DNA from 2 places in the Streptococcus alactolyticus genome. Region 2 is predicted to be linked to the other one. Evidence: predicted binding sites of a transcription regulator. Region 2 holds the regulator's gene; the other holds the start of a gene.

Region 1 (12,335 bases), on a different contig from region 2:
TATAATCAACTGCTTATTATTTTTATTCAAAAAAAGCACTTGACTTATGAATAAATATGCTATAAAATAGACACATATTTATTCAAGGGGTGTATATTATGAAAGTGTCGATTGTTGGTATCACTGGATACAGTGGTTTTGAATTGGTTAAAATATTGAATAATCATAAAAAAGTGACGATTGCTTCGATTCATGCCACCAAGGATATTAGCCGACGCTTGTCAGATATCTATCCTTACCTTTCTGGGATTTGTGATTTGGTGATTGAAGCCTTTGACGCGAAAGCTATCATGGCAGTTTCTGACTTGGTTTTCTTTGCGACTCCAAGCGGCATCGCTAGTCAATTGGCAGCTCCTTTTGTAGCAGCTGATTTTCCAGTGATTGATTTGTCTGGCGACCATCGTCTGCCTGCAGATGTTTATGAAAAATGGTATCACAAACCCCCAGTAAGCGATGCTGTTTTGAGTCAATTTACCTACGCTTTGACAGAGTGGACAGACCTTAAGGGAAAACGTTTTGTTTCAAATCCTGGTTGCTATGCAACGGCAACAGAACTGGCCTTGCTTCCCTTGTTAAAGGCAGATGTGATTGAGGAAGATGCGATTATTGTTGATGCTAAAAGTGGTTTGACAGGTGCTGGGAAGGCCTTGTCTGAAGCCAGCCATTTCGTCAATGTGCATGATAATTATGTAACTTACAAGCTAAATCACCACCAGCATATTCCTGAAATTGTGCAAATGCTGCAAGAGGTCAACCCTAAGGTGCCGTATATACAATTTTCAACCTCGCTCTTGCCTGTTAATCGTGGAATTATGGCGACGTCTTATGTGAAGTTGAAAAAACCGTTGAGCAAAGCGGCATTAGATGCCATCTATCAAGCGGCTTACGAGGACAAACCTTTCGTGCGTGTGCAAGAGGATTTACCAGAATTGCATAATGTGATTGGGTCTAATTTTACGGATATTGGTTTTATCTACAATGAGGTGACAAATGTCTTAACGGTGGTGTCTGTGATTGACAATCTGATGAAAGGGGCGGCTGGTCAGGCAGTGCAAAATCTCAATGCCATGATGGGTTGGGATGAAACCGAAGGCTTATTGGTGTCGCCAAGTTATTTATGATAGAAAGAAAGGGTTAGGAGCTTTAAAAAGGAAGCTTTGTGCTTGTGGTTAAAGCTTTAGGTGATTAGGATGAAAGTGATTGAAGGCAATATTGCAAGCCCGCTTGGTTTTTCGGCAGATGGCTTGCACGCAGGGTTTAAGAAAAGAAAAATGGATTTTGGGTGGATTGTGTCAGAAGTCCCAGCCAGTGTGGCAGGTGTTTACACGACCAATAAAGTGATTGCAGCCCCTTTGATTGTGACGCGTCAATCGGTGAAAAAAGCTCAAAAAATGAAAGCCATCGTGGTCAATTCGGGTGTGGCCAATTCTTGTACGGGGGTGCAAGGCATGGAAGATGCCTACACCATGCAGCAATGGACAGCTAATAAATTGGGGGTTGAGCCTGATTTGGTGGGGGTAGCTTCAACAGGTGTCATCGGTGATTTGTTGCCAATGGACACGCTCAAAACAGGATTGTCTAAATTGGTGGTCAATGGCAATGCGGATGATTTTTCAAAAGCCATTCTAACAACGGATACTGTCGTCAAAACTGTTGCCGTGACGGAACAATTTGGGCGTGACGAAGTCACCATGGCAGGTGTGGCTAAGGGCTCGGGTATGATTCATCCCAATATGGCAACCATGCTAGCCTTTATCACGTGTGATGCCAATATTTCCAGTGAAACCTTGCAGTTAGCGCTTAGTCAAAATGTGGAAACAACGTTCAATCAAATCACAGTGGACGGTGATACCTCAACCAATGATATGGTCTTGGTCTTGGCTAATGGCTGTACGCTCAATGACGAAATCTTGCCTGACACAGCCGAATTTGAGAAGTTCTCGGCCATGCTCCACTACGTGATGCAAGAACTTGCTAAGAAAATTGCCAAGGACGGTGAAGGCGCAAGCAAACTCATTGAAGTTGTGGTAAAACACGCTCCTAACACCTTTGACGCACGAATGATGGCTAAAAGTGTGGTGGGCTCAAGTCTTGTGAAAACGGCTATTTTCGGCGAGGATCCTAATTGGGGACGTATTTTAGCAGCGCTTGGTTATGCGGGGGTCGATGTCCCTGTTGACAACATTGATATTGCTTTAGGAGATGTGCCAGTCATGCTGGGCTCAGGTCCTGTGGCCTTTGATGCCGAGGAAATGCAAGACATCATGCATGAAGAGGTTATTTGTATCACGGTGGATTTGCATTCGGGTGAGGCAACTGGAAAGGCTTGGGGTTGTGATTTATCCTATGATTATGTGAAAATTAACGCTTTGTATCGGACATAAGGGGAAGTTTATGGAACATGTCATTGTCATTAAAATCGGAGGTGTTTCCAGTCAGCACCTATCACAAGAATTCATTCAGCAAATCAAGCAGTGGAAGGCTGAAAACAAGCAAGTGGTTATCGTCCACGGTGGCGGTTTTGCCATCAACCAACTCATGGAAGAAGAACACGTGCCCATTACCAAGAAAAATGGCTTGCGCGTGACCAGACAATCAGACATGAAACTGGTTAGCTATGCCCTGTTGAACATCGTCGGTGCCAATTTGGTGAAAAAATTGAACCAATCGTCGCTAGATAGCGTCCAACTTTTGTCAAATATGCCAAAAGTGGTACAGGCAGATTTCTTGGACAAGGCGACTTATGGTTATGTGGGCAATGTGCCGCACATCGAGTCAGAGATTTTGGAGCAAATGCTGGCAGATCAGATGTTGCCAGTTCTAGCTTCTATTGGTTTTTCTAAGGATGGTAAGATGCTCAATATCAACGCGGATTACCTAGCGACAGCCATTGCCGTTGCTCTTGGGGCTGAAAAATTGGTGCTGATGACAGATGTCAAAGGAGTTTTGGAAAATGGTGCGGTGCTTGATCACTTGTCATCCACTGATTTTCAAGAAAAAATTGATAAAGGAGTCATCACAGGTGGGATGATTCCAAAGATTGAATCAGCGGTCAAGACAGTCTTGGCAGGTGTTGGTGAGGTTTTGATTGGCGATAATTTGCGGGCAGGCACATCCATAGTCTGCTAGGTTAGATTGATGAGGGGACAAGGATGACGAAACTATTTCAAAATTACAAACGCGCAGCGATTGAATTTGTCAAGGCAAAGGACAATTATCTCTTTGACCAAGAGGGCAAGGCTTATTTGGACTTTTCATCAGGAATCGGTGTGACTAATCTTGGTTTTCACCCTACTGTACAGGCGGCATTGCTCAAGCAGGCTCAAGACATTTGGCACACGCCTAATTTATATGAAAACTATCTGCAAGAAGAGGTCGCCAGTAAGTTGATTGGCGATAGGGATTATTTGGCCTTTTTTGCCAATAGCGGAGCAGAAGCCAATGAGGCTGCTATCAAACTAGCCCGTAAGGCAACTGGCAAGCAAGGCATTATCAGTTTTGTGCAGTCTTTTCACGGTCGGACCTATGGCGCCATGTCCGCAACAGGCCAAGACAAAATCAAAACAGGCTTTGGAGATGGTGTGCCGCATTTTAGCTATGCCATTTACAATGATTTGGACAGCGTGAAAGATTTGGTGACCAGCGACACTGCTGCCGTCATGCTGGAATTGGTTCAGGGAGAATCTGGCGTGCGTCCAGCAGACCCTGCCTTTATCACTGCCTTGAGCGCATTTTGTCAGGAAAATGGCATCTTGTTCATTGTTGACGAGGTTCAGACGGGCATGGGACGTACGGGCAAGCTTTACGCTTTTGAACATTATGGCATTGAACCTGACATTGTCACCCTCGCCAAAGGTTTGGGAAATGGTGTTCCTGTTGGTGCTATGCTGGGCAAGGCGAAATTTGGGGGGGCTTTTTCTTATGGCAGTCACGGTTCTACCTTTGGAGGCAATAAACTAGTCATGGCAGCAGCCTCAAGCGTTCTTGATGTCATGTTGGCAGAAGACTTTTTGCCACAGGTTCTTGAAAAAGGGCAGTATTTACAAACTGCCTTGCAGAAAGCCTTAGCTGAAAATGCAAAAGTGACTGACATTCGTGGCTTGGGTTGCATGATTGGGATTGAAACAACGGAAAATCTTACTGACTTGGTAATCAAAGCACGTGAACAGGGTTTGATTGTCTTAACGGCAGGCAGCAACGTTATTCGCCTTTTGCCACCATTGACTCTGACCAAAGAAAAAATAGACGAAGGTGTTGCCATTCTTACTGATATTTTCGACTAGAAAAAGAATTTTTCTCAAAAGAAACTCTTTTTTGGTTAACAAAAGCATTTTGGCTGAAGTCAAACAAGCACTTCCAGAAGTGGAATTGGATATTTTGAGTGACTTGTATCCTGATTATCAAATCGATGTAGCAGCCGAGCAGGAAAAGTTGCGTCAGGTAGATGTGATTGTTTTTCAGTACCCACTGTATTGGTATGCGGTGCCGTCTTTATTGCAAAAATGGCTTGAAAAGGTCTTTGTGCACGGCTTTTCTCATGGTGCTTCTGGGGATGCTTTAAAGGGCAAGTATGTGATTGCATCCTTGACCACTGGAGCTGGCGAGGCAGCTTATCAGGCAGAATCAGGCACCAGCATCGAGGATTTGTTAGCACCCATTCGCTTGACGGCAAAACTCACTCAGCTGAATTATCTTGGATACATTGTCACACACGATGTGTCTTATTCACTACGTCAAGATGCTGATAAGGCACAAGAAATTCTAGCCAAATCTAAAGACCACGCCAAACAACTGATTGCCCTCATTTAACAATTAGACGATTAGCTTTAACAAAAACTAGAAAAACCAGCTTGAGCAAGGAACTCAGGCTGGTTTAATGTCTAACCAAGAACAATTTCCCTTGGGTGGGGATGATGATGGCAAAGGTTAGGATAAGAAAGACTAGCGTCAAAAGGCCAGCAGTGCCATTGACGGTGAGGGAGTACATATAAGGGGACATGCCTTTGGGAGCATAGCTACCCCAAAAAAGAAGGCCTGCAAGAAAATGCCAAAAGTAGCGGACAAAAACAGCTAGACAGCCTCCTAAGCTGGCATAAATCAAAGTACGTCCCTTGTGTTCCTGTCTTAAAGCTTTTTGGAAAGGCGCCGCGAAAAAGCCTGCTAGTCCCATTGAAGCAAAGGCAAAGAGGTATTCAATAACCACTTGCGAAACGGATAAATACCAAACCTTCCCCAAAATAAAGTGCAGCAAGCCCCAAATGGTTCCCGCTAAAATGCCGTATTTTGGCCCACGTCGTAGAGAAAAAAGCACCAAGGGAATAGCACCAAAAGAAGGGCTAAACCAGCTAGCAAAATCAGGAATGTAAGACAAGGCCATGGCAAAAGCAGCAACAAGAGCCGTTTCGACCAAGATAGACAATCTAAAACGTTTGGATGACATTAAAAAAGCTCCTTTCACGACAAAGGAGCTTTTTTCTGATTTATTGCACAGGTTATTCAAAACAAAGTTTTATTAACACATGTCACAATCCCTACGCTCGTCCTAACGAGATCAGGTGATCAGGATTTCGCATTTGCGATCTCAGCCTTAAGCACTCCTTTGTGATTCAATTGCCTTTAGTCTATCATGAAAGCGCCTTTCTTGTCAAGCATTCTTAACAGCCCTCGCCTAATGATTGGTAAAAGCTACTTGTAAAATAACTCCCCAGTAGTATCTCCAACGCTTTCTTTCCAAATATTTCTTTAAAACAAGCAATTCATCGTTGCGATTGGCTTTTCGGTGTAAGATCTCATCACAAACAAAAGGATACAATCGGTAAGCCAAGTAGGCTATGGAATCGCCCTTTTCAAGTCCTGAGGCACTGTTTAAAAGGGCTTGACGCAGCTCTTCACTAATGACCAGAGTAGGATTATTATAAACCAACTCAATATGATGATAAAATATCTGGCGCTTCCTCTTGCGTCGTTTGTTCATAAACAAGCTAACACCACCTATCTAATGTTCATTATACCTTATTTCGGTAAAAATGCATCACGAAATCGTTATTGCAGATGGTAGCAGCTACAAAGCCTTTGAAGCAAGTAAAAAGAGAACAGTTTTCCTGCTCTCTTTTCAAAAGGATTAAAGTCCGTAGTTGTAGTCGTCATCCTGCATGGCTTCCACGGTACCAAGCAAGTAACCATTTCCGACTTGACTAAAGAAATCGTGGTTAGACGTCCCCGTTGAAATACCGTTCATGACGATTGGATTGACATCGTCCGCAGTATCAGGGAAAAGTGGGTCTTGTCCGAGATTCATCAAGGCCTTGTTGGCATTGTAACGTAAGAAGGTCAAGACCTCATCTGTCCATCCCACAGCGTCATAGAGGGATCTGGTGTAATTTTCTTCATTTTCGTAGAGCTGGTAGAGCAAGTCATACATCCACTCACGAAAAGCGTCTTGTTCGTCTTCTGATAATTCATTGAAACCAAGCTGGAATTTGTAACCGATATAAGTACCGTGAACAGATTCGTCACGAATAATCAGTTTGATAATTTCAGCCACATTGGCTAATTTGTTATTGCCAAGGTAGTAAAGAGGTGTGAAAAATCCTGAATAAAACAAGAATGTTTCCAGAAAAGTAGAGGCTACTTTCTTTTGCAAGGCATCGCCGTTTTCATAAATATCGTTGATGATTTTGGCTTTCTTTTGCAAGTATTCGTTGTTGTTAGTCCACTCAAAAATGGCTTCGATTTCTGATTTGGTGTTGAGTGTTGAGAAAATCGATGAGTAAGATTTGGCGTGGACAGATTCCATGAATTGAATGTTGTTGAGGACAGCTTCTTCATGCGGTGTGCGCACATCTGCTCGAATAGCTTCTACTCCAGATTCAGATTGCATGGTATCAAGTAGGGTAAGACCTCCAAAGACCTTGCCTACCAAGTCTTTTTCTTGTTCAGACAATTGACGCCAGTCATCAAGGTCATTTGATAAAGGAATGCGGGTATCTAGCCAAAATTGTTCGGTCAATTTTTCCCAAGTGGATTTGTCAATGACGTCCTCGATTTCATTCCAGTTAATCGCTTTATAATAAGTTTGTGACATGTTATTCTCCTCGTGTGGCAAAAGGTAGAGTATTAAGTTTTTGCCTTAAATCGTACATGATTCGCATTGGTTAGCGCCAACTTCATCTCCATCATCGGTAAAGGTACGAATGTAGTAGATAGATTTGAGTCCTTTGTTAAAGGCATAGTGGCGTAAAATGGACAAATCACGTGTGGTTTGCTTGCTTTGCGTTTTCCACTCATAGAGTCCTTGAGGAATGTCGCTGCGCAAGAACAAGGTCAATGACAAGCCTTGGTCAACGTGTTCGGTTGCGGCTGCATAGACATCAATGACTTTTCGCATATCCATATCGTATGCAGATGTGTAATAAGGAATGGTATCGGTTGAAAGTCCAGCAGCAGGGTAGTAGATTTTACCAATTTTCTTTTCCTGGCGTTCTTCGATACGTTGGGTAATGGGGTGAAGGGACGCTGACACATCGTTGATGTAAGAAATAGACCCATTTGGTGCAACGGCTAAACGGTTTTGGTGGTAAAGCCCATCTGCCATGACCGCATCACGCAGTTTAGCCCAATCTTGACCGCTAGGGATGAAGTGGTCTGCAAACAAGTCTTTCACACGGTCAGAAGTTGGCACGTATTTTCCTGTGATGTATTTATCAAAATAGCTACCGTCAGCGTAAGCTGATTTGTCAAAACCGACAAAGGTTTGCTGGCGTTCACGAGCAATGTTATTTGATTCGACCAAGGTCCAATAGTTCAACAACATGAAGTAGATGTTGGTAAATTCGATCGATTCGGGGCTACCGTAGTGAATGTGGTGTTGGGCGAGGTAAGTGTGTAAGCCCATGGCACCAAGTCCAAAGGTGTGTGCTTGGTCATTGCCGTTTTTGATGGTTGGAACAGCTTCGATAGATGATGTATCTGATACGAAGGTCAAGGCGCGTGTCATTGCCTTAATAGAGCGTCCAAAATCAGGTGAAGTCATCATGTTGACCACGTTGGTTGACCCAAGGTTACATGAGATATCTGTTCCCATTTTAACGTATTCCTGAGCATCGTTAATCTCACTTGGTGTTTGCACTTGAAGGACCTCAGAGCACAAGTTAGACATGATGATTTTACCGTCAATTGGGTTGGCACGGTTAGCGGTGTCAATATTGACCACATAAGGGTAGCCTGATTCTTGTTGCAATTTTGAGACTTCAGTTTCCAAATCACGTGCCTTAATTTTGGTTTTGACGATATTAGGGTTTGCCACTATGTTATCGTATTCGGCTGTAATGTCCACATAGCTATATGGCACACCGTATTCACGCTCAACGCTGTAAGGGCTAAAGAGGTACATATCGTCGTTGTTACGAGCTAATTCGTAAAATTTATCAGGGACGGTGATACCTAGTGAGAGGGTCTTAACACGCACTTTTTCATCAGCATTTTCTTTTTTAGTCGATAGAAAAGCCATGATGTCTGGATGAAAGACATCCAAATACACTGCACCAGCACCTTGACGTTGCCCCAATTGGTTAGAATAAGAGAAACTGTCTTCAAAAAGTTTCATGACAGGAACAACTCCAGATGCTGCGCCTTCATAACCCTTGATTGGCGCGCCAGCTTCACGAAGGTTTGAGAGGCTAATGCCCACACCACCTCCGATACGTGACAATTGCAAAGCTGAATTGATAGAACGCCCAATGGAATTCATGTCATCAGTGACCGAAATCAAAAAGCAAGACACAAATTCACCGCGACGGCTACGTCCAGCATTTAAGAAAGATGGTGTAGCAGGCTGGTAACGTTGGTGAATCATTTCTGTGGCCAAATCGCGCGCTAAAGCTTCATCGCCATCTGCAAAATAAAGGGCGTTAAACAAGACACGGTCTTCGATGCTTTCAAGGTATTGTGTGCCATCGTTGGTTTTTAAGGCATATTGTTGGTAAAACTTGTAGGCAGCCATGAATGATTTGAATTGGAAGTGTTGTGCTTGCAAGTCCTTGGCTAAGGCCTCAATAAATTCCGGTGTGTATTTGCCGATAAAAGCCGCTTCGATGTAGTCATTGTCAATCAAATAGCGGATTTTAGCCGTAATGGAATCAAAAGCCATGGTGTTTGGAATGACATTTTCACGAAAGAAGGCTTCGAGAGCTTCTCTATCTTTGTGAAGAGGAATTTGACCATTGATAGGTCGGTTAATTTCATTGTTTAGGCGGAAATAAGACACATCGCCAAGATTTTTTAAACTCATAATTACGATACAAAAGCCTACCTAACAAAAAGAAGAGGCAGACTTTATTTCCTTTCTGTGCTTGGGTTAGAGTTAAAGCAAGGCTTTTAACTTAGCAGGTTGAAAACCAGAGAAAATGATATCTCCTGATTTAATAACGGGAGCAGCGGTAAAGCCTAGATTTTTGACATATTCAACCATTTCAGGACGTTCGTCGATATTAATTTCTTGATAGTTTACTCCCTCATTATCAAGGAGTTTTTTCGTCATTTTACATTGAATGCAGTTGTTTTTTGAATAAATGGTAATGGTATTAGCCATCTGACATCGACCTTTCTAAATGTTTTAAGTGTACTGTTCTACTTATCTAGCATACCCAAAAAAGAGGAAAAAAGCAAGCTAAAGTGCTTCAAAAAATACTATATATTGTGTTTTTTATGGTCAAATAGCACAAAATATAGTAACCAAGCGGCTTGACGGGGATTGTTTTGAAAACACCTTGCTAACACTATATGTTATAAAAACTAACACATAATAAAATAAAACTTGACACAATATTCTGAAAGTTGTATAATGTATGAAAATTTATACTATTTTAAGGGGGATGTTTATGAGTAAGTTTTTATCTGATTTTTCCTTCAAGGAAAACCAATATTCCTATTACGACATTGAGCGCGTGGTGACTTCCTACGGAGGAGATATTCATAAAATCCCTTACACCATTCGTATTTTACTTGAAAGTTTACTCAGAAAATACGACGGAAAAGATGTAACGAAAAATCACATAAAAGCCTTGGCGACCTATCAAGCTAAGCAGCCCAGTGGTGAAATCCCATTTAAGCCTAGTCGCGTGATTTTACAGGATTTTACGGGAATTCCGGTAGTTGTTGATTTGGCTTCTATGCGAGATGCGGTGGTTGCACATGGTGGCAATCCCCAACTCATTAACCCTGAAATTCCAGTGGATTTGGTGATTGACCACAGTGTTCAGGTGGATGTTTTTGGTTGTGATTCAGCTTTGGAAGATAATATGACGCTTGAATTTCAACGCAATAATGAGCGCTACACCTTTCTAAAATGGGCGGAAAAAGCCTTTGACAATTACCGTGTGATTCCGCCTGCGACAGGGATTATCCACCAAGTCAACATTGAATTTTTAAGCGATGTGGTGATTGAACAAGACGGCTTGTTGTACCCTGATTCCATGTTTGGAACGGACAGCCACACCACGATGATTAATGGTATTGGTGTTCTTGGCTGGGGTGTCGGTGGTATCGAGGCAGAGGCCGCTATGCTGGGCGAAGCCTCTTTCTTTCCCATTCCTGAAGTGGTTGGCGTGCATTTGACAGGCAAATTGTCTAAGTTAGCGACAGCAACGGATTTGGCCTTGAAGGTTACGCAAGTGCTTCGACAAGCCCATGTGGTTGGCAAATTTGTTGAATATTTTGGGGAAGGTTTAACCAGTTTGACCTTGGCAGAACGAGCAACAGTTGCCAACATGGCACCTGAGTACGGCGCGACCTGTGGTTACTTTCCGATTGACGATGAAACCTTGAATTATATGCGTTTGACCAATCGTTCTAGCGAACATATTGACTTGACAAAGGCTTATGCCAAGCAAAATCACCTATTTTACAATCCTGAGCATCAGGCGGATTATACGACTGTTATTGAGATTGATTTGTCAACGATTACGCCAAGCATCGCTGGACCAAAACGTCCGCAGGATTTGATTGATTTGACCCAAGCCAAACAAGCTTTTCAAGACAGTTTGGTGCGTGAGGCAGGTGTTCAGGGGTTTGGTTTGACAGCAGATGAACTGGATAAGACCGCTACAGTTCAGTTTGAGCAAGAAACTGTTGACATTAGAACAGGGCACGTGGCGATTGCGGCCATCACGTCATGTACCAATACCTCTAATCCTTATGTATTGATGGCAGCGGGCTTATTAGCGAAAAATGCGGTTGCACGTGGCTTGAAAGTGGCTCCGACAGTCAAGACGTCTTTGGCTCCAGGCTCTAAGGTGGTCACAGGTTACTTGCGCCAATCAGGTCTGCAAGCTTATTTGGACCAGCTTGGCTTTAATCTCGTTGGTTATGGTTGCACCACTTGTATTGGAAATTCAGGCAATTTGTTGCCAGAGGTAACAGAAGCGATTACAAAGTCGGATTTGTTAGTATCAGCGGTCTTGTCAGGCAATCGTAATTTTGAAGGGCGGGTCAATCCGCTTGTCAAAGCTAACTTTTTGGCAAGTCCACCTCTAGTAGTGGCCTACGCTCTTGCTGGCAATACTAATGTGGATTTGACCAGTGAGCCGCTTGGTTTTGACCACAATCAAGACCCTGTTTACCTAAAAGATCTTATGCCAAGCCATGACGAGGTTGCTCAATACGTTGATCGTTATGTGACTCGCCAGTTGTTTGAGGATGAGTACCAGCACGTTTTCACGGACAATGAGCAATGGAATCACATTGATACTCAGAACAGCTTTATTTACCCATGGAAGGCAGATTCTACCTACATTCAAAACCCGCCGTATTTTGATGGTTTGGATAATCAAAGCACAATCAAACCGCTACGCCATTTGCGTGTTTTAGCTAAATTTGGTGACAGTGTCACGACTGACCATATCTCGCCAGCGGGAAATATCTCAAGAAATAGCCCTGCAGCAAATTACCTTGAAGAACACGGCGTGACTTATGCTGATTTTAATTCTTACGGCAGTCGCCGTGGTAATCATGAGGTCATGATGCGAGGAACCTTTGCCAATATTCGCATTCAAAATCAGTTGGCGGCTGGCAAAGTGGGCGGTTACACGACTTATGAGGGTGACGTGATGCCTATTTACGATGCGGCTATGCATTACAAAGCTGATAACGTGGCGACCTTGGTCATTGCAGGAAAAGATTACGGCATGGGTTCTAGTCGGGACTGGGCAGCCAAGGGAGCAAATCTTCTTGGAGTCAAAGCCGTGCTGGCTGAAAGTTTTGAACGCATTCACCGCTCAAATATAATCATGATGGGGATTTTACCGCTGCAATTTTTAGACGGTGAAACAGCTGATAGC
Region 2 (12,335 bases):
TTTTATATAAACAACAAATACAAACATGATGCGAAACACATCATGCTTGTACGTATTTATTACTCAGATAACTGACTATTAACGTATTTGTGAACATTCTTTTCATGGTCATCGTAGTTTTCCGAATAGTAGACATTACCTGTCTTGACATCCGCAACAAAGTAATAGTAATTGGTTGTTGCTGGATTTATCACAGCTTCAATTGCTGATAATCCTGGGTTATCCACAGGTCCAGGCATCAAGCCTGTATGGGTATAAATATTATACGGCGAATCAATTCCTGTGTCAATACTTGCGTCTGCCTCCAGAGTTGTTTCCTCGCCGAGTTTGCCCATGGCGTACAAGATAGCGATATTACTTTGTAAAGGCATGCCAGCATTTAGACGGTTGTAAAAGACGCTGGCAATGTTGCGGCGGTCCTCGTCGGTTGAGCCTTCTTTTTCCACCAGTGAAGCAAGGGTTAAGACTTCATTGACTGTCATGCCTTTTGCAGCAATGGTATCGTAGTAGCTAGACATATAAGAATCCATGGTCGCAATCATTTGTTCCACCAAATCTTCCATGCTGGTTTCTTTATAGTAGCTATACGTTGCTGGAAAAAGGTAGCCCTCCAAACGATAAGTGGCTTGGTCGGCACTTGGTAAGTCACCTAACAAGCGCGGGTATTTTTCAACCATTTTGGCGATGAAGTTCTCATCTTGAACAACGTTTAAAAAGTCGTCTGAGCTAAATGGTGTCAAGGCATCCTTGTCCGCCTTGTTTTTGGTGATCGCTTCTGAGATTTGCTTAATGGTATAACCTTCTGGAATCAAGATCTTACCAAGGGCTGGTTTTTCAGGCTCTGCCGTTCCGCCTTGTTTCAACAAGCTGCAAATCTCATCCAAATCCATGCTCGGTTGCAAATTGTAGTAACCGCTTTGGAAATTGCTATAATTTTTAAACTTGGTGTAGTAATTAAACACCGTAGCACTCTTGATAACCCCTGCTTTTTCAAGGATTTGTCCGATGTATTTGTTCCCAGAGCCTTCTGGAATATCAACCGTGATGTATTTGATTGAGGTTTTATCCAAAGGTTTAATGGCACTATCTACATAATGGTAAACAAAAAAACCGGTAGCTCCGAGTGCAATAATAATCACTGTGATGAGTACCAAAGCAATGCGTTTGGCAAGATTATCTGTTCGTTGACGTTTTCTACCCACTGTGTTCTCCAAATGTTCTTCTGTTTCTGCTGGCGATTCTGGCTCAGGCTCAAAAGAGTTGTCTGTTTCTTGGCTATCTTCGGATGAGTCCTCCTCATAGAGCATCTCAATCGGGATATCTGGCATTCCCGTAGAGCCAACCCCATCTGTCGCCCGTACAAAATAGCTTTCTTGTTCCTGTTTTTCCAGCGTTTCAGGAGTAAAGGCTTGTTGAATCGTTTCTAGAGCCTCGTCAATGCTCGAACGTTCTACTTCCGTCTGAATGCGATTTTCAGCTAAAGCCGACTGAGCCTTTTCTTCAAGCTGGCATTTGACTTCATGCGTATCTTCGTCAAAAAGTTGTGACTGATCGGTCTTATTGGCAAGTGCCGAATCCTGATTGTCCTGAACTTCTGATTTGGCTGCAGCTTCTTTGACTTGCTCGGCTAAATGTTGCTGCTGACGCAACTGCCTAGCTTCCTGCAAATCCGCTAAAATCTGCTCCTTAAAACTTTTTTTCTTGTGAGTTTTTGGCTTATCGTCGTGACGTTCGGTCAAAGCTTACTCCTCCTAAACTTAATCAATCGCCATTATAACCTAAAAAGCGCTTAAAATCAACAGAAGATAGCGCTTGTTATCTATTTTTAACATTAGCATTTTTCCTGAAAATAGCCACTTTATTTCAGAAAAAAGAGAGAACAAGTGCTCTCTCTTTTCGTTACTGTCTGTTATTCGTCAAGCTTGAAAGCAACTCTTCAAATGAGCGTTCGTAGAGTTGGATATCCCCAGCTCCCATAAAGACATAAACCGCATCTTCATGGTCCAACAACGGTGACATATTCTCAACGCTCACTACTTTAGCCGGTTTCTTGATTTTCATCGCAAGGTCTTCAACTTTGATATCGCCGTGGTCAACTTCACGCGCAGAACCGTAGATATTAGCCAAATAAACCGCATCTGCTTGGTTCAATGCGTCAGCAAATTCATCCAAAAGGGCAATGGTACGAGTGAAGGTATGTGGTTGGAAAATCGCCACAATTTCTTTGATTGGGTATTTTTGTCGAGCAGCATCAAGTGTAGCAATGATTTCAGTTGGGTGATGTGCAAAGTCATCAATAATAGTCACATCGTTAATGATTTTTTCACTGAAACGACGTTTTACCCCAACAAATGATTGCATGTGCTCTGCCACCAAATCCATGTCAAAGCCAGCCACATAAAGGTTAGCCACAACAGCTGTCGCATTTAAGATATTGTGACGTCCAAAAGCTGGTAGATGGAAGCTACCAATCTCTTTGCCTTCATGTTTGACTTTGAAAGATGAGCCACTTGTTGTGCGAACAATATCGTAGGCGATGAAATCATCCGTGTCATTGAAGCCATAGTAGTAAATAGCAGCATCTGACGTGATACGACGCAAGTAAAGGTCATCACCGTACAAGAACAAAGCTTTTTGCACTTGTTTTGCATAATCGTTGAAGGCTGCAAACACATCGTCAATGCTTTCAAAATAGTCTGGGTGGTCAAAGTCAATATTCGTGATGATGGAATACTCTGGATGGTATGGCATGAAGTGGCGTTGGTATTCGTCAGCTTCAAAGACAAAATAATTGCTATTGGCTGAGCCACGACCTGTACCGTCACCAATCAAATAAGAGGTATCTGTGATATTTTTGAGAACATGTGATAATAACCCTGTGGTTGAGGTCTTTCCGTGGGCACCTGCCACACCAAAACTGGTAAATTGACGCATAAATTCACCCAAGAATTCATGGTAGCGTTTAAAGGCAAAACCATTTTTCATGGCATAAGCAATCTCGACATTGTTGTCTTCACGAAAGGCATTACCAGCAATCAATTCTACATCTTCTGTGATGTTGTCTTCAGAAAATGGCAAAATCTTAATGCCTGCTTGCTCTAATCCACGTTGGGTAAAATAATATTTGCTAACGTCACTTCCTTGAACAGTGTGTCCCATTTGATGTAGCATCAATGCTAACGCACTCATACCAGACCCTTTAATTCCGATAAAATGATAGGTTTTAGACATGTTTTCTCCTCTATTTCATAACGGATGCCTTATTTGTTTGTATCCAATTGCGCCAAATTCATCTCTTGCGCTTTTTGATATTTTTTCTGTTTTTGGTTGGCATCCTTATTATAAATTTGACTATGTTTTAAGAATTCATAACTATTCTTTTTGGCTTTTTGAGTGGATTCCTTTTGTGAGCGTTGGTGGTTAAGGGGAATCTCAGCTAAAATGTAGTCATCTTGACGCATGTTAGCACTCAAATGACTGAATTTACCAGCCCTTTTTTTAGGAGGGTTTGGTTTTTTCGTTTGCAATGGTTGTTGATTTGCCATTTTTGAAGGTTTAGCCAAATTGTTTGATACGTAAGCTTGACGTTTTTTCTTCACATCTTGTCTGGCTTCATCGCGAGCCAGTTCAGCATAAGATTTGCCTTCATTGAGTGTTTTGACACGCTCGCTGTCATGGTCGTTTTCAGTCACAAAATGATAGTTATTTGTCACATCATTGTAGTCTTTTTCACGATAAGCGCCATGAATATTGGTAATTAAATCTGAATTCTCGTACAAAGCCATCGCTTTAGATGGACTGCTGACAGGTTCATCATCAGCCACTAACGGAAAACGTCTTGTCGTTTTCTTCACAATTTCACTTCCTTTCTAATGGTTGTATCACATGCACCTTTTGAGAACAATCGTCATCAGAATTGGCATGGACTCTTAGTTTATCAGTAGGTTTTCCCTTAGAATCACGGAAAAACCCATCTTAAACATAGCATGTTTATTATAAACTAAATCAAGCTTTTTTTCAAAATTTTCAGCGGGTTAAAGCTGATTGATGCCCAGAATTTCCTTGATGTCCTCAATGGTCATGCTGGCACACGCTTCATTGCCGTCAAGTACTGTGGTGACAAGGTTTTTCTTGTTTTCTTGCATTTCCAAGATTTTCTCTTCAATGGTCCCACGCGTAATCAAGCGGTAAACTTCCACATTGTCCTTTTGGCCAAGGCGGTGCGCACGGCTGATGGCTTGCATTTCAACAGCAGGATTCCACCACAAATCTACTAAAATCACTGTGTCGGCTCCTGTCAAATTAAGCCCGACACCTCCAGCTTTCAAGGAAATAAGAACGGCATCCTTAGAGCCATTATTGAAGGCTCGCGTCATTTCTTGACGGGCATCCGCAGGGGTTGACCCTGTAATCTTGTAAGATGTCAAGCCAAGCTCAGCCATTTCATCTTCAACTAAATCCAACATGCCTCTAAACTGTGAAAAGACGAGAGCGCGGTGACCGTTGTCCTTGATTTGTGCCAATAAAATACGCAGGCTATCGAGCTTTCCACTATTTCCCTTATAATCCATAAACAAGCTTGGCGTGTCACAGATTTGGCGCAGACGCGTAATCCCTGATAGGATTTCAATCTTGTGACGGTTAATGTCCTCATCACTAGCCCCAACAAGTGTTTCTTGCATTTGCCGCAATTGAGCGAGATAAATGGCTTTTTGCTTGTCATCCAATTCATTAGGGTAATTGATTTCAATCAGGTCTGGCAATTCTGGAAGCACTTCTTTCTTGCGACGACGCATGATAAAAGGCTTGATGAAACGGGCCACTTCTTTGGCGTCCATTTTGAGAAAGGTCTTTTTATCTGGCAATAAACCTGGCAAGACAATTTGGAAAATAGACCAAATTTCCAGCAATTTATTTTCAATCGGCGTTCCTGAAAGGGCAAAGCAATGCCCAACGTCAAATTGTCTGAGGTAATGCGCAATCTTGGTTTGCGTATTTTTCATGACCTGCGCTTCGTCCAAAATCAAGTAATCAAAGGAATGCTTTTGGTATTCCTCAAAATCTTGGCGGAAAGACGAATAGCTGGTGATGGTCACTTGGTGATTTTGGGCAATAATGTCATCACGAACAGATTTCAAGCCATAGGACACCACCACGTCAATCTCAGGCGCAAAGCGTTTGAATTCATCCAGCCAATTGTAAATGAGGCTAGACGGCGATAAAATCAAGACCCGCATGTCAGGTTTTAGGCGACTGGCAAGAAAGGTAATGGTCTGCAAGGTTTTCCCAAGGCCCATGTCATCCGCTAAAATACCGCCAAAGCCATAATGGTCCAGCATAGACAACCACCGCACCCCTGTTTTTTGGTAGGCGTGCAATTCTGCCTTGACAGGTGGGAAGGTCATCTCAAATTGTTCTGGGTGGGTCAAATCATAGGCCAATTGTTCAAATTCTTTTGAAAAGGTGATGCGGTCATTGTCCTGCAACACATCGACCAATTGGAAGGTTGACACGGCATCCATCTGCAAATGCCCATTTTTCAATGGTTTGGCACGCAATGCTTGCAAGGATTTGCTGACTTTTTTAATCTCATCATCAAAAACCACCAAACGCCCTGCCGAATCAATAAAATAAGGCTGATTTTTGGTCAAAGCCTCCAAGGCGGCGTCCACTTGGTCCTCAACAATGGTTGAAAAATCAAACGAAATATCCAGCAACCCACTTTGAGTTGTGACCGAAACGCGTGGATTTTCCACATGGTACAAGGCTTTCAAGTCGTCTGAAAGAATGACTTGCCCTAATTTTCGAAATTGTGTCACGGTCTTTGTAAAGAAGGGATACAGGTCCTCAGGCGTCAAAGGTGCGTGGTAAGACACAAAAGCAGCTGAAAAGCCGTTGGCTTTCAAGGCATTGAAAATACGCTCCTCGTGTTTGAAATGACTAGCAAAAGGCAAATTTTCCAGTTCTTGCTTGCTGCTGACTTGAACCGTGCCATAATCAAAAGTCAGGTGCAATTCCACTTCATCATAATGATTTAAAGACAGGTTAAAAATAGGACTGAAGTCTTTGATTTCAAAGCTTTTTGGTGCGTCCACACTGCCTAATTCCTTGAAATCTAGCAAACTAGAAGCCAGCTTGTCTTGGTCCTCCCAATTGAAGAACAAATGTTTGGCCAAATCCGCTTCAATCGGAAGGCTTCGGATAGCCGTTAGCATTTTTTGCTGTTTCAAATTCAAGGCATAGACAGTGCCTCTTGTGAACAAGAAAGCATTGTCAAAAAAAATGTGGAAATCACCTTCCGTAATAATCAACTCGATAGACTGACGATGCACCACCACTTGAAAGCGAATAAGCCCCTCGCTGCCATCCAACTGACGAAAAGCCAGCTCAGAATAGGGTTGCTTATGGTACTCAAATGAAAAATGATAGAGGTCGTTCAGCAAGGACAGGCCTTCTTCAAAAAGCCCGCTGGTCAAGGCTAAATACCGCCCATGATTTGGCAAAATGTAGTCCGTGTCCACTTTTTCATTGTCTGGTAATACCCGCCACAAAAACCGAATGAGTTCTTGGCTGGCCTCATCAAATTGAATCAAAGATAAAGACTCAAAATAATTCTTGCCGATTTGGTAGTGACCTTCTTTTTTGACAAGCGCTAAAAAGGACTTGATATCGCGAATGACATAGGTCCTATCACTAGGCAAGCGGTTGATTTTAAGCGTCCACCAGTAATTAGAAGAATAAGGACTTTGGTTACCATAAGCCGACAAGCGATACTTGGTCGTGTCATCACTATTCATCTCCAAGTGGTCTAGAAAAATGCTGCCAAAAGACGTGTTTCGTTGCTCTTCTTCCTGACTTTCTTGCTTGTCTTTGAGGCTAATCGACAACTCTTTTCCTTGATGATTATTTTTTAAAAAATATTCCAAAGCAGCCAAATGTTGGCAATACCTTTTTTTGGCAAAAAGTTCACAATCACATCGAATTTGGTCATCTTCCAAGGCGTATTGCAGGTGATGTTTCCCAATGCTGGCTTGGATTACGCCATCACGCGTGCTGGTAATGGTCACAAGACCTTTTTCATACAGTTCAATACCTTGATTACGAATGCGACCTGGAATCATTCTGCTCACTGTTAGTCACCCACCTTTTTCTTATCTCTTAATTATATCAAATTAAACTTCCTTTGAGCCAGTAAATACCTTTTTTGCAGCAGAAATCAAAAAAATCTCCCGAGCAAATTGCTCAAGAGATTAGGGTATTACTGGCGTTTACGAGCAATCAAACGAATCGGTGTGCCTTCAAAACCAAAGGCCGCACGAATTTGATTTTCCAAGAAACGCATATATGAGAAGTGCATCAGCTCTTCTTCGTTGACAAAGATGACAAATGTCGGTGGTTTAAGTGACACTTGGGTACCGTAGAAAATTTTCAAACGTTTACCCTTGTCAGTCGGTGTTGGGTTGATCGCGATGGCATCCATAATCACATCGTTAAGCACAGCTGACGGAATGCGTTTGTTTTGACTTGCACTTATTGCTTTAATCATCTCAGGCAATTTATTCAAACGTTGCTTAGTCGCTGCTGAAACAAAGATAATAGGGGCATAAGATAAGAATTGGAATTGGTCCCGAATATCTTCTTCCCAACGCGTCACGGTGTGGTTGTCTTTTTCAATGGTATCCCACTTGTTGACCACAATGATAATTCCCTTACCAGCCTCATGAGCAAAACCAGCAATACGCTTGTCATACTCACGAATACCTTCTTCGGCATTAATAACCATCAACACAATGTCTGAGCGGTCAATGGCACGCATCGAACGCATCACAGAATATTTCTCTGTGTTTTCATAAACTTTGCCAGATTTACGCATACCAGCGGTGTCAATCATGGTATATTCTTGACCTTCGCTATCTGTAAAATTGGTGTCAATAGCGTCACGAGTTGTCCCTGCAATTGGGCTGGCAATCACGCGTTCTTCACCAAGAATAGCATTGATAAGGCTTGATTTCCCAACGTTTGGGCGTCCAATCAAACTAAACTTGATGATGTCTGGATTTTCATCTTCTTCCTCAACAGGGAGGTTATCCACAATCGCATCTAGAACATCCCCTGTTCCAATCCCGTGAACCGATGATACTGGGTAAGGATCACCCACACCAAGTGAATAGAAATCGTAGATATCACTACGCATTTCAGGATTATCCACTTTATTGACCACCAAAATCACTGGTTTGTTAGTGCGGTACAAGATTTTTGAAACGTATTCGTCAGCGTCTGTAACGCCTTCTTTTCCTGAAACCACAAAAACAATCACATCTGCCTCATTCATCGCGATATCAGCTTGGTGCTTGATTTGCTCCATAAATGGGGCATCAACGTCGTCAATTCCCCCTGTATCAATCAATGAAAACTTACGGTTCAGCCATTCTCCAGTTGTGTAGATGCGATCACGCGTTACGCCTTCGACATCTTCCACAATGGAAATACGCTCACCTGCAATACGGTTAAACAAAGTCGATTTGCCCACATTTGGACGACCGACAATAGCAACGGTAGGTAAAGCCATAATTCTTCTTTCCTGCTTCTTGCTAGAGGCATTTTTCAAAACACACCCTAGCCAAGCCTTCCTTTCTAGTTCATTTCGTTATGAGTTATTTATGCTGTCAACGTCTGTTATCACCTTGTAAATGAATCTCTTTAGCAAGGTAGCGAATCCGCTCCATAATTCGTTTGGCTTGCCATGTTTCATCACCTGAGCGTGATGTAGCAAAATGAGCCTCTAAATCCTTAAAATCAAGGTTAGACGTGAAAAACGTCAATAGATTTTCTTGCATGCGGTACTGTAAGATCACCTGCAAGACATCGTCACGAATCCACGGGCTAAATTGTTCCGCCCCGATATCATCCAAAATCAAAATTTCTGCCGCTTTGAGCTGATCAATTTCTTCCTTGACGGTACCTGTATTGATCGCACTCTTGATGCCAACACAAAAGGTTGGAAAATGCAACATGGTTGTTGATTTGCCGTACTTGGCAGACAAACGATTGGCCAAATAAGCCATCAAGTAGGATTTACCAACCCCAAACGTCCCAAAAACATACAGACCTTTTTGAGTCGTCATATCAAAACGATTGATGTACTCGGTGATATAATGGTAAATCTCAATCCGATTGGGATCGTCCAAATCAATGTCATCCGTTGAAATCTGCTTGAAGCTAGATGGCAAGCCCATCAAAGTCACACGGTTCTTGATATCTTGCTGCTTTTTGGCCTCAACCAATTCACGCGTTTCCAAATACACCACATCGGCATAGCCTTCATTCATGCTGAGGGCTGGCCTGTAACCCTTGGCAACGTAAGAAGCATCACCTTGTTGAAACTTGTCGCGTTCCACCATAAATTGATTAAATTTAGGCAAGCTGCGTGTGATTTGCTCTTGTGTGAACCCATGAGAACTAATAAAATCAACAATTTCAGTATCCATCAAAATCTTTTGCGTCAAGGCATTCAAGTCATGACGTTTGTTGTGAAGCTGTTTTGCTAAAGTATCTCCTATTTTTTCCATCGCTCGCTCCTTTCCTTTAATCTTCTAGCATGCTACGTTTGAGGGCTTCCAATTTGGCTTTTTCCTCAGCTGTTGCCTCGTGTTTGTAATCTTGTTCAGCCCATTTAGGGATATTTTTCTTGCTTTCTTTGGCCGTTTGTTTTTGATCCTTGCGTCGTTGTGAGAATGACCGCATTTGCAACATAGCCGCCTCGGCCGTGGCAATCTTGTGGTAAGCAAAGTCATTAGCCAATTTTAAGATATAAGCCTTGTTGAGATTGGCTGACTTCGTTTTATTTAAAGTGTACAAGACCATGATGTTAATCACTTCATCCAAAAAGCCCATGTTGGCCAACTCTTCCAAGAGTTGACGTTCACTCGAAATGACTACCGCATGACGTGGCGATTTGATTTTAGTCAGAAAATCGCTGGCACTATCTTGCTTGGCTTCACGGAGAATAACCTGCTCTTTGGCACTAAAGGTTTCGCCAGCGGGAGCCGGATTTTCCTTGCTTTGTTCCAATTGCACCAGCATCCGTTTAGGCGAAATAGTACCACCGATAGCCGTTTGTTGAGCCAAACGATAGGTATCAAACCAATTAAGACGGTGCTTATCTGCAATCCCGTAAATGGTCAACACATCTGATTGCTCGTCCTTGAAACGCAGCCCATCACGCGCCATTAAACGTTGGAAACTCCCCAAATCAAAATGATTTTTAGACACTGGCCGCTTGATAGCTGGCGCTTCCGCAGAGAAAATATCCGAAAAGTTTTTGGAAATGTCCCTAGCATCCTGAGGAAGGCTCATATCCAATTCTGCCACGGCAACCTCACCGATTTCTTTTTCTAACAAACGGCGGTAAATGGGATTGCCCAAAAAAGCTTCGCGAGACAAGGGCTGGACTAATTTAAACACATAACCGTTACGCGTTTGGTACAAAACCAGCAAATCAATCGCTGTTAAAATAGCTAATGCTTCTTCCAAATCCCCCATGCTAACCTGAAGGTGATTGAGGATTTCACTAAATTTATGACGCTTAGCACCATTATCAAAAAAGGCATTTAGATAATGATAAAGAGCTGTCGCTTGATTACCGATAACAGGAAGATAGAGCTGCGTTAGGCTATCTGAATCCAAGACAACCTTATTGTTCTTGATATACGAAAACTCTTCAATCGGTCTCATCTACATTATCACTTCTTTTTTTCTTGCTGCGAACACGATTAGTGATTTGTTGGAGCAACTCCTCAATCTCATCGACATCTTTGAAAGACTTATAAACTGAGGCAAAACGGACATAAGTGATTTCATCTATCTCTGCCAACTCGTCCATCACCAAATTACCGATGACGGTGCTTGGCACCTCACTATCATAATCGCTTCGAATGCTCTTTTCAATGCGCGACACCACTTGTTCAAGGTCATCGCTAGAAACTGGGCGTTTTTGAGCACTTTGGAAAATCCCATTTAGCACCTTTTCACGCGAAAATTGTTCCCTCGTTCCATCCTTTTTAATGACCAACAAAGGCAACTCTTCGATGCGTTCAAAAGTTGTAAAACGCGTATGACAGTTTTCACATTCTCGACGACGTCTTATGGTATTGCCATCTTCAGCCTGACGGCTATCAATAACACTCGATTTATGATAATTGCATTTTGGACAACGCATGCTCACACCCCATTCTACCCATTGTAATATAGTACTTTATTTTACCATAAAATAGAAGATTATAAAAGGCATTACCCTTGGGAGCTACTATCAACAAGAACTTTGGCAGACAAAAAGAGCTAGGTTAAAACCTAACTCTTAGCGGCATTCAGGAAACAAGACCTTGAACTCTGTTCCCTCGTCAATGACACTGTTAACTGTCACTTTTAAGCGGTAAACTTCGGCAATTTGTTTGAGAACATTTAAGCCAATGCCAAGCCCTTGCACCACTTCACTAACAGGTTGCGAGGTGTCAGAACGATAAAAGCGCTCGAAAATGTAATTGATTTCTTCCTTCGCCATCCCATTTCCCTCATCTCGAATTTTAAGCAAAGGTTGCTTGTCTGACAATTCCAACGTAATGTGAATGCGTTTGATTTTTGTTGAGTACTTGACCCCATTGTCAATCAAAATGAGCATTAACTGTTCAAAATGATGCTGGTAGATATTTGCCATAATGCTCTTGTTCTCAGGAAGAGAAACGTTGAAGGAAACATCTGGATAAACGACACGGATTTTTTCCAATAGTTTTTCAATAGACGCTTTCAAATCAGTCTTTTGATCCCTATTTTCGATAACTTCATTTTGGAAACGAATGCTATCCAAAATCTCATCGATCATCATGGACATTTTTTCTGTTTCATCATAGGCAACGTCCAAGCTCTCCTGTAAAATCGTTGAGTCTTCTTTACCCCAACGTTTAAGCAAGCCCAAGTGTCCCTTGATAATAGCAACAGGTGTCCTAAGCTCATGGCTGACTTCACTGATGGCTTGCGATTGGTGTTTAGTGTAATCCGCCACAACTTCTAAATAATTATTGGCATTTTGTAACAATTCCTGCTCCAAAGGATTCTTCCATTTGGTATTACCTGTTTCTTCTGGTGAACTGCTAATGGTTTCAGCCAACGATTTAAGATCCTCCAAGGGTTTCAAATAAGGCTTAGTCATCCGTCTAAAGAGCAATAAGATAACAATAAGAGCAACTACTTCAAGCACTATCATGAAGAGCAAGAGATAACGACGCGTTTTTTCATACAGTTTTAAGTCTTGAAAAACGGTCACGTAACCAATGGTTCCA

What was found. The regulator NrdR, encoded in region 2, represses ribonucleotide reductase genes. The targets are predictions, from matches to a motif close to ACACNATATATNGTGT.
Region 1: nrdH (glutaredoxin-like protein NrdH) is a predicted target of NrdR. The motif match lies at 9,685-9,700, and genes of this name have one in related genera.

The regions. Positions count from the first base shown of each region.
Region 1 covers NZ_JBHRZX010000004.1:15,122-27,456, forward strand. The annotation lists gene argC (N-acetyl-gamma-glutamyl-phosphate reductase) at 99-1,121, shown strand; gene argJ (bifunctional ornithine acetyltransferase/N-acetylglutamate synthase) at 1,191-2,384, shown strand; gene argB (acetylglutamate kinase) at 2,395-3,129, shown strand; gene ACFORE_RS00665 (acetylornithine transaminase) at 3,153-4,283, shown strand; gene ACFORE_RS00670 (NAD(P)H-dependent oxidoreductase) at 4,267-4,809, shown strand; gene thiT (energy-coupled thiamine transporter ThiT) at 4,874-5,440, opposite strand; TPP riboswitch at 5,512-5,609, opposite strand; gene ACFORE_RS00680 (bacteriocin immunity protein) at 5,669-5,974, opposite strand; gene nrdF (class 1b ribonucleoside-diphosphate reductase subunit beta) at 6,122-7,084, opposite strand; gene nrdE (class 1b ribonucleoside-diphosphate reductase subunit alpha) at 7,130-9,289, opposite strand; gene nrdH (glutaredoxin-like protein NrdH) at 9,362-9,589, opposite strand; gene acnA (aconitate hydratase AcnA) at 9,879-12,335, shown strand, end outside.
Region 2 covers NZ_JBHRZX010000006.1:30,377-42,711, reverse strand. The annotation lists gene mltG (endolytic transglycosylase MltG) at 60-1,739, opposite strand; gene murC (UDP-N-acetylmuramate--L-alanine ligase) at 1,900-3,231, opposite strand; gene zapJ (divisome accessory protein ZapJ) at 3,261-3,854, opposite strand; gene ACFORE_RS01375 (pilus expression-regulating Snf2 family helicase) at 4,035-7,130, opposite strand; gene der (ribosome biogenesis GTPase Der) at 7,259-8,569, opposite strand; gene dnaI (primosomal protein DnaI) at 8,667-9,569, opposite strand; gene ACFORE_RS01360 (replication initiation and membrane attachment family protein) at 9,586-10,734, opposite strand; gene nrdR (transcriptional regulator NrdR) at 10,721-11,218, opposite strand; gene ACFORE_RS01350 (sensor histidine kinase) at 11,357-12,335, opposite strand, start outside.